Regions from separate parts of the Paenibacillus sp. FSL R5-0636 genome, predicted to be linked through region 1. Evidence: riboswitches for the same ligand, from Rfam matches in the RefSeq annotation. Region 1 holds a riboswitch; each other region holds the start of a gene.
What was found. Region 1 has a riboswitch for cyclic di-AMP ahead of MKX34_RS27620 (alpha/beta hydrolase). Riboswitches for the same ligand answer to the same signal wherever they lie in the genome.

Region 1 (3,142 bases):
ATTATATTAGGGAAATCCTCCCTAATATTCATCGATAATCGTTTTAAAATAAGGTTTTTAGGGAAATCCTCCCTAAAAATTCATGCAAATACCCATTTATGGCTAAAAACACCCTATTATTAGGGAGGATTTCCCTAATCCACGTTCTAGGAGCCATAATTCCCTTCACTTTAGGGAGAATTTCCCTAATCCACGTTCTAGGAGCCATGCTTTCTATCACTTTAGGGAGAATTTCCCTAATTCACGTGCTAGAAGCCATAATCCCCTTCACTTTAGGGAGAATTTCCCTAAAGTTCTACCCAGAAAGACGTCCCATAGCCAGCTCATGCTCCCTGGCTATGGGACGCCTTTTTCCACTTAAACGCTTCGCTTGTAAAGGTCTCCCTATAGATCAGCTAATCTGCTGACTGCCCTGCTGCTTCTCTAAGAAACGTTGAAGAATCGCATTGAATTGCTCCGGCTGGCACAGATTACTTGGATCTAATGCGTTCGGAATAATCGCCAACTGCGCATGTGGCAGCTGGGACACCATTTCCTTCATACAATTCACTCCAAATTCATTAAAGTCCCCTACAATACATAAAGCAGGACGTTTAAAAGCCTTTAAGCATCTGGTGTAATCAACATGGCTTGTAGCCAGTCTTTGCCGATATAGCTCCCGGGGACGTTTGTCCAGCAGCCCTCTTCTAATCTCATTGTAGGCCAGACTCCAGCGCTCTCGGTACATCATCCGAATCGAAGGCAACACCAGCTCGCTTGGGAGATAATACATTAGCAAACTGCAATATGCTGCCATAGTTTGTATTTTCCCTACAATTGTTGATCCGTGAGTCCTACAGAAGCTGTCTGCGACCACAATTGCTTTTACACGCTCAGGATATTGTTTGGCAATATGCTGAACGACTAAGCCACCATAGGCGATTCCTACAAAAACTGCTTCACGAATACCTAGGTCATTCAACAGCATAATCAGATCCAGACATTGCGTCTCAATAATCTCATGTGGGGCCTCCAGCAGTTTACCAGACTTACCATTCCCCCGTAAATCGCACAAAATCACTTTATATTTATCGGAAAAATACTCCAGCTGTGGTTTGAACATACTGTGTGTTAATCCATGTCCATGGATAAACACAACCGGAGTGCCAGTTCCATTGATTTCATAATAGAGCGAAGTTCCGTTCAGTTTAGCGATAGGCAAAGGTAACACCTCTTTCATAATAAATTCTACGTCTATATCTGCTTAAAAACGCAGCAAAAAACCACAGAGGGATTCTCTGTGGCTATTCATCACTAAACACGCCATTCATCCTCTCTCCATACGCTTACGAGGTTAGCTGTCGGATTCGGGCAGTGAGAGTTGCCCTACCTGCAGGGATGCATGTTATGCACCCGGAACAGGATTCACCCCATAACCAGTGCCGACTCTCACATCGGCTGCCAGTTGTTGGTTCCCCCGCTTTCCAGAAACGGAAATTAAGCGGATTGCTTATGTAATTGTAAATTTAAGATAATTGTCAGTTCTGAGATGAATCATACTCTTGTAAGGTTTGCTTGTAAAGGAGGGCTCTGGTCAAAATAATGTTGAAAGCAATGCTTTTCATTTCATATTGAGCATACTCTTCATTTTCTCTTTCTTTTGCTCTTGTTTACTCGTTTTATTTAAGAAAATGGCTCTGAACCAAGCCAAACGGAGGTTAAAACACCAGTACTTTCTATATAAAGGCCATCCTTTTCACTGGAGATATGAAAAAAGCTAAGCAGAATCAGAGATATTCCCCTGTCCACTTAGCTTTCTCTTACAATACTATGGCTACAAAAGATCGGCGTTTTTCAATGCATGCTCCCAGCTTGGAAAAAAGAACAGCGCACTTCTCATAAGCTCAGGATCGCTCTGCTTTACTTGTTTTTTACTGATCGAGCTTCCGTCGCTTTGCAGCTTTTTGATCCGACTTAATACTTCATCAGCCTCCAAAGGAATTTCCATTGAAACACTCCTTTCTCAGTGACCTGTTTCCCTTCATTTTCTCCATAATATGTTTATTTATTCCGTACTCTTTATTTCCCCAGATTAAACCATCTGATAGATGGGTTGTTCAGCAATGAACCGGCTAGGAAGCATGGGATATTTGTCTGCTAAGATTTCAGCTAAATATTTCATTCCCGGCGCTTCACTCTCCGCATGACCTAACATGATGAGCGCTTTAGATCTGCCTTGGTGCCCTGCATCCCGCACATATTCCGGAGTCTCCCACTCTGGTCCCTCTCCAGCAATAATTAAATCAAGATTGTGATCATTAAAATGCGGAATAGCCATCGTCACGCCTCCTCTGTAACCTACTAATATCCCTACGCGTTTGCAGGACAGAGACAGGTCACCAGCAGCGCGTACATAAGAGATCCCTAGCTTACTTTTAATATACTGAGCAGCTTCCAGTACAGTCATAGCAGGAATAGTGAGAATCGTAGCAGCTGCTTGCTGCTCTTCCACGTATGCGGACCAATCTAGTTCTCGCAGCAAACCCACCATAATTCCATCCGGCTTTTGCCGATGCCAATAATCATGATAACGAAAAATAGCAATTTGGGAATGTTCGATCAGACTTTTTTTCGCATGATAAACCGGATCACCTTCTAACCACTCGCTCGCCGCATGATGGCTATAAAATACACCTTCATGCGTGATCAGCAAATTGGCTCCTAACGCTATTGCTTGCTCCACAACATTTTGTGTGGCAGAGAAGGCCGTAATAATCCCTGTGACTTCAGTTTCCGGTTCCCCTGGGTTCAGAATATCGACAGTGCCTTCTACCTGTTCCACAGTTCCCATTAAATCTTCCATAATCGCTCTAATCGTGAGGCTCACTATCATCATCCCTCGATTCGAAATCTAATAAATCTTTCTGCCTTTAAGATCCTCAATTCCGCTCTTGCGGTAAAAATACGTATTGATCCGATCTCTCCATTCCTGCGCATGCTCTGCTTGCTCTTCAAGACGTTGCTTCACTTGCATATACAATCCACTATCCACGCTGCCTTCAAGTGATTCCCATGTCGCTAGAAGCTGTGCAGCCTGCTCTGCCCCCTCGAAATGAGTATCGTAAATATGTTGTATAACCGTTTGCCCCGATTGCAGAACATG
Region 2 (3,142 bases), 110 kb from region 1:
CCAAGCATATCTCATGTTATAAGGAGATTGGGTGGCGTCTGTAGTAGACCAATTGTGCAAGGTAAACGATAATATGATGAACATAACCGTCTGCACCCCTAGCAGAACGAAAGCCCAGATGTAACCAGCCCGGATACTGTCCAACACATATTGTCCATAGCCGGGCTCTTTGGCGCGGGGCCAAGGGTTCATGCCTTCCTCTTTTCGCCATAAGCCATTGCCGCCCACTAAAGAGAAGTAGAGCAAGGAGGACATCAGCAGGCTGTACAAAGCATAAATGATAAACATAATGACAGAGGTAATCTGTGCTTCTAGCCCTTCGCCCGTAGATTCAGGCAGCATATTATAGGTGCTGATCATCATGATTACAAAATAGGCTGAGCTTAGGAATACTCCACGTTTAAAGGAAGTATGCTCTCTTCTAAGAATACTGTAGACGAGTGCCAGAATTCCTAAAATCAGTGTGGGTATACCGTAACCGAATAATGTTAGCTTTTCCGCTAAAGAGGTCTGTCCTTGTACGTAGGAGGTATGCCAAGCTGGTGCAGTGAATCCGGCATTAAAGCTGGAGACCTGCTCTCCACTGAAATCAAAATAATAGTGCAATAAGGATTCGCCGACCTGAACAGTACTATCCGTATACACTAGCCCATGGCTTCCTGTATTCGATTCAATTTGTAGCTTGGCAGGATTTACTTCCCATTCCTGAAGCCAAGGACGAGCAAGATTCTCCTTCTGCGCTAGAGTGAGGTCAGCTCCCTTGTCCTCTTTTGCACCAACGGAAGCGATGCCTGACCCCTCTTCGGAGGCAACTTTTGCAGCCTTTGAGAAAGCGACAATCTTACCGTTATACATATTGAGGTCAACGATGATTTGCGGCTCTTGCTCCGCTGAAGGAGTAAGCGTTGCACGAAAGACATCAAAAGGATATTTTTGATCCAATTTTTTCTTGGTGTAGTCCTCCACAAGCTTCTCGCGAGACATATAACCATAAAAGGAAGAGTCCGTCTCGTAAAGTACATTCCATTGATCGTTTGGTGCTTCGGTGTAATTGAGCTTTTGTTCTGCGAATAATACGGCTTGGTCACGGGCTTCTGCCTTGCTAATGACGGTGGTATCTTCCCCTGTAGAGCTGCTTAGCAGCGAAGGGGAAATCTGAAACATAATAAATAGAATAAGACCGATAATGCCCGAGATGATGAGCCTCTTGGAGAGGGCACGTTGCTGTAGGGGCTGGCCGACGGGATTCATGTAACGCCTCCTTGTTATGTACTGACAATATTATGTTCCATTATAGTATTAGTGCCTGGCTGGTTACAAAAAACATTATATGTCCTTTTTATGGGTAATAGAGATAGTATAGAATAGTCATGTGAATTTATACCATGAATTTTATCGTGTTCATTTGTGTACGAATGGTGAGAATCGGTGTAATTGCAGGGAAAACACGGAAAAGTGATGAGAAAAGGTACTCCATTTGATGCAGTCTCTTTAAACCGCATTTTTTCATGTGAATGAGCATTAATTGTGTCTTTGTGAATTCACTAAATAACGTATATAATTTGTATGCAATTGTATAGTAGCCGAATTTCTGGTGAAAACGGGGGAACCATAAGAAGTGATGAAAAGTGGAGTGTACAAGATAAATGGCACTTTCATCAGGGGTGAATTTCGTTCTAGGAACGAATAGGGCAGCCTGCACAGTCCGAATCCGTCAGCTAACCTCGTAGGCTAATTTACTGCAGGAACCAAGTTAGCATTGGTTTTCCAGTGCTTTTTTTGTTGGAATTTTTGATAAGAAGGTGAGCATAGTGGCTTCACAGTTTCGCAGGATTTCTGAATTTAAGTTTCTGAAGCTCTCGCCGCCGCAGATACTGGTGCTTGGTTTTGCATCGATTATTCTGATAGGGGCCTTGCTGCTTATGTTGCCCATTTCAAGCACAAGCGGGAATTCCGTGGAATTTATTGATGCATTATTTACTTCAACTTCGGCAACCTGTGTAACAGGGCTTGTTGTGCTGGATACCGGAACTTCGTTCACGATTTTTGGGAAAACCGTAATTATGATCCTGATCCAGATCGGCGGCTTAGGTTTTATGACCATGGCCACTCTATTTTCACTGGTGTTAAAGCGTAAAATTTCTTTGCGGGACAGGCTAATCCTACAGGAAGCCATGAATCAAGGCTCTATGGAAGGAATTGTGCGACTGATCCGGAGAGTCCTTATATATTCTCTTGTCATAGAAGGCTGTGCCGCTTTGCTGCTGTCTATTCGCTGGGCTTTTGATATGCCACTTGGAAAAGCGATTTATTTTGGCGTATTTCATGCGGTGTCTATGTTTAATAATGCGGGGTTCGATATTTTTGGGGATTTTCGCAGTTTAACTGATTATGTATATGATCCGCTTGTGAATATTATTGTGATGTTTCTGATTGTCTCCGGCGGGATTGGTTTTATTGTAATGTCAGATCTGGTGGAGTTTCGGGTAACCCGCAGGCTGTCTCTACATAGTAAAGTTGTCCTGTCCACCAGCACAGGGCTGATTCTGATCGGAGCTTTGGTTATTTTTATATTCGAGTTTACTAACACTCGTACCCTAGGTTCACTGAATTTTGGCGGTAAAATATTATCAGCCTTCTTTCAATCCGTGTCTCCCCGTACGGCTGGCGCGAACACAGTTGATATTGCTGGACTTCGGCAGGCTACACAATTTTTTATAGTGATTCTTATGTTTATTGGTGCTTCTCCAGGCTCAACGGGCGGCGGGATCAAGACAACAACCTTTACGATGATGATTGGTGCTGTTATTGCTATGCTGCGTGGACGGGAAGATGTTGTGTTGTTCCGTTATCGGCTGGCTCAAGAGCGCATCTACAAGGCATTAACGATCACACTGCTGGCTTTGTTGTTAATCGCCTCTGTGTCGATGATACTCTCCACAACTGAAGACAGTAATTTCTTGGCAATCTTGTTTGAGACGACCTCCGCCTTTGCTACGGTAGGACTGACTATGGGGCTAACTCCGGAACTGTCAGCGATCGGTAAGATTCTACTCTGTCTGACGATGTTTGCAGGTCGGCTAGGTCCACTAACCTTGGCGTATGCACTCGGTCCCAAACAGGGTAAACCACTGTATAAGTA
Region 3 (3,142 bases), 2.3 Mb from region 1:
AATTATAGGTTTATCAGTAGCCGGACATATACGCAGTTGATCCGCAGTGTTCAAATAGTGCTTATGAATACGGTGGAACACGAACATTACAGCAGGTAAGAAAATGAATGCCATCCATACGCTCGAGAATTTAGTAATGATAAATATAAGCGTAATCGTCAATGTAGTCAGCATACCGATGGTATTTACAACAAATCTTTTCACCCATCCAGCAGGTCTTGTTTTGATCCAATGCACCATCATCCCCAGTTGGGATAAGGTAAAAGGAATGAACACGCCTACCGCATAAAGTGGAATCAAACCTTCCGTATTCCCATGGAATGCAGCCACAAGTATGATAGACATAACTCCTAGAAAAATAATCCCGTTTGAGAAGCCCAGGCGGTCACCACGGACCATAAATGCGTGTGGCAGATATTTATCTTTTGCAAACATAAAGGCAAGCAGCGGAAACGCTGAATATGCTGTATTAGCTGCCAAGAACAAAATCACTGCTGTAATCCCTTGAATGAAAAAGTACAATCCGCCACGGCCAAAGGTCGATTCAGCGATCTGAGAGACAACCGTAGCCTTTTCATCTGGCACAATACCATACCAATACGCCAGCACAGTGATTCCGGTAAACATAAAGCCAAGGATAAGTCCCATGATCATTAGCGTCTTGGCTGCATTTTTCTCAGCCGGTGCTTTAAAGTTTGGGATCGCATTAGATACGGCCTCAACCCCCGTTAGGGCTGAACAACCAGAGCTAAACGCTTTTAATAGTAGAAACAAACTTACATTAGATACGGCGCTGCCTATTTCAGGAACATTCGCATGCGCGCCACCCATTGCATATTTAACGATACCGGAGATAATCAGAACAACAATCGAAACCACAAACAAATACACTGGAATTGCGATGAACGAAGCCGATTCAGTCACTCCGCGAAGATTAATGATTGTTAATAGAACGATAACAGATACAGCGATGAGAACAGTATGATTATGAAGACTTGGAAAAGCCGATGTGATCGCATCCGTCCCTGCCGAGGCACTAACCGCTACGGTAAGAATGTAATCCACCAATAATGAACCCCCAGCGAGCAGCCCTGTCGGAATACCAAGATTGCTCTTGGCTACGATATAAGCTCCGCCTCCTTGCGGATAAGCAAAAATCGTCTGCCGATAGGATAAAATCAAGATGGCCAGCAGGCCCAATACGGCTAATGCAATTGGCAGGGAATACCAGATGGCAGTAAACCCGGCAGCCACCAGTACAATCAGAATTTGTTCCGTTCCGTAGGCTACAGACGAGAGCGCATCAGAAGACAGGACAGCCAGTGCTTTAACCTTGGATAACTTTTCATGATCGAGTTCATTCGACTTCATCGGACGTCCGATCAATAGTCGTTTTACCTTGCTTACCATGGTGGATACAGTTCCTTTCTTTGGGAGCTGAAACGGAATTTCCGTGCGCTGTTTTCATTGGTGGATTTCATAAATGCAGACACAAAAATAAGCATACGGAAATGATCCGCATGCTTATGCATGGTCATTTTCCCACCTTGCTTACGAGGTTAGCTGGCGGATTCGGGCTGTGGTTATAGCCCTACGGTACAGGTCTGTTCGACCCGGTTCCGATTCACCCCATTGGCATGAATGCCAAGTTTGGTTCCCCCGTTTTTCCTAAGAAAATTCAGCGCATATTCAACTTCTCACAAGGTCTAATATTAGTCTACAAAGTGCCTACAGTAAAGCGTTGAAAAAAATGAAAAAAGAATGAAAAAACATCCAATAAGCTCAAATATAGCGTCTTATTGGATGCTCTCTTTCATTATCTTCAATTATCCCTCTAGCCCGTGATTTTAATACCTTTTCAGCTTTTTTGTAACTTCCAAAGCGAAAACTAAAATCCTAAGCTCTCCTCTGCATCTACTTCAATCATTTCTTCTTCCTTACGTCCATACCAAAGAAGGAGACTAATTAGAGCAAAAGCGATTAAAGCTAACAAAGGAATCGTAATAAATCCGAAGTAGTTCAAGTAATCTTTATTACAAGGAACACCAATTGTACAAGGTAGAACTTTACTTAACGCTGGAATCTTCTGTTCCGCATAATGATAGATTGAGATACTGCCACCAATCAAACTTAATGGAAGCACATAAGGAATGATGCGCTTATCTCCACGGAAAGTGGCAATTCCCAACAAAAATAACTGCGGATACATAAAAATCCGCTGAAACCAGCAAAGCTTACAAGGTTCATATTTCAAGACTTCACTTAAATACAAGCTACCAGCTACAGCAACCAAAGAGACAAACCAGGCCAGATAGAGGCAGTTACGCTTGCAAAAAGATAGGAATTTTGTCACTTTGCCTCCACTGCTTTTGCGGCGGCGTTAATTTCAGATGTAATCGCTTCAATATCGAAAGGTTCAGCCGTTTTCACCCCATTAATGTAGAGCGAAGGCGTAGTTGTCACGCCTGCGTCAGTTGCCAACTGAATGTCTTTCTTCAGCTCATCTGCATAAGTTTTCTCTTGGATGTCTTTACGCAACAGATCGTAATCGATCGCTAATTTCTCTTTTTCAGCAAGGCTTATCAAGAAATCCTCAGTGGCCCATTCGTCGCTCTCATCCCCTTGCTGCGCATATACAGCATCATAGAACTTCCAGAATTCATCCTTATTCTGATGGTATACAGACAATGCAGCTAGTGAAGCTGTCTCAGAGTCAGGACCAACGAAAGCCATATTTACAAAGTAAAGAGCTGCTTTTCCCTCGTTGACAAAATCTTGAACAATTTTCGGTTTCATGGAGCCAGCAAACTGGGAACAAGCTGGACATTTGAAATCGCCAAATTCAACAAGCTTAACAGGTGCATCCTCATTACCAATCCTAGGTAGCTCACTGTAATTGAATTCTACCGGTTCTCCTGTAGAGACATTCTTTGCTGCATCTTTCGAAGCTAACATAAACAATCCAACAAAAATGATAACTACTACAGCTATTGAACTAATAACTAAAATTCTCGTTTTCTGCTTCTGTTGCTCCTGTTCTACCCGTCGTTTCTCTTGTTTGCTCAACTGGGGAACATTTGGACTTTTTTTAGGTTTACTCAAGGAGAATTCCTTTCTGTCCTCTAGGGACTAATGTAGTTTT

Region 2: another riboswitch for cyclic di-AMP. It lies ahead of MKX34_RS27175 (TrkH family potassium uptake protein); the one in region 1 lies ahead of MKX34_RS27620 (alpha/beta hydrolase).
Region 3: another riboswitch for cyclic di-AMP. It lies ahead of MKX34_RS17035 (APC family permease); the one in region 1 lies ahead of MKX34_RS27620 (alpha/beta hydrolase).

Annotation. Positions count from the first base shown of each region.
Region 1 is NZ_CP150232.1:6,046,369-6,049,510, forward strand. It holds gene MKX34_RS27620 (alpha/beta hydrolase) at 392-1,219, opposite strand; cyclic di-AMP (ydaO/yuaA leader) riboswitch at 1,307-1,493, opposite strand; gene MKX34_RS27625 (hypothetical protein) at 1,814-1,987, opposite strand; gene MKX34_RS27630 (Nif3-like dinuclear metal center hexameric protein) at 2,072-2,842, opposite strand; gene MKX34_RS27635 (alpha-glucuronidase family glycosyl hydrolase) at 2,891-3,142, opposite strand, start outside.
Region 2 is NZ_CP150232.1:5,938,249-5,941,390, reverse strand. It holds gene MKX34_RS27180 (CPBP family intramembrane glutamic endopeptidase) at 1-1,251, opposite strand, end outside; cyclic di-AMP (ydaO/yuaA leader) riboswitch at 1,572-1,747, shown strand; gene MKX34_RS27175 (TrkH family potassium uptake protein) at 1,812-3,142, shown strand, end outside.
Region 3 is NZ_CP150232.1:3,770,618-3,773,759, forward strand. It holds gene MKX34_RS17035 (APC family permease) at 1-1,410, opposite strand, end outside; cyclic di-AMP (ydaO/yuaA leader) riboswitch at 1,535-1,694, opposite strand; gene MKX34_RS17040 (disulfide oxidoreductase) at 1,889-2,353, opposite strand; gene MKX34_RS17045 (DsbA family protein) at 2,350-3,066, opposite strand.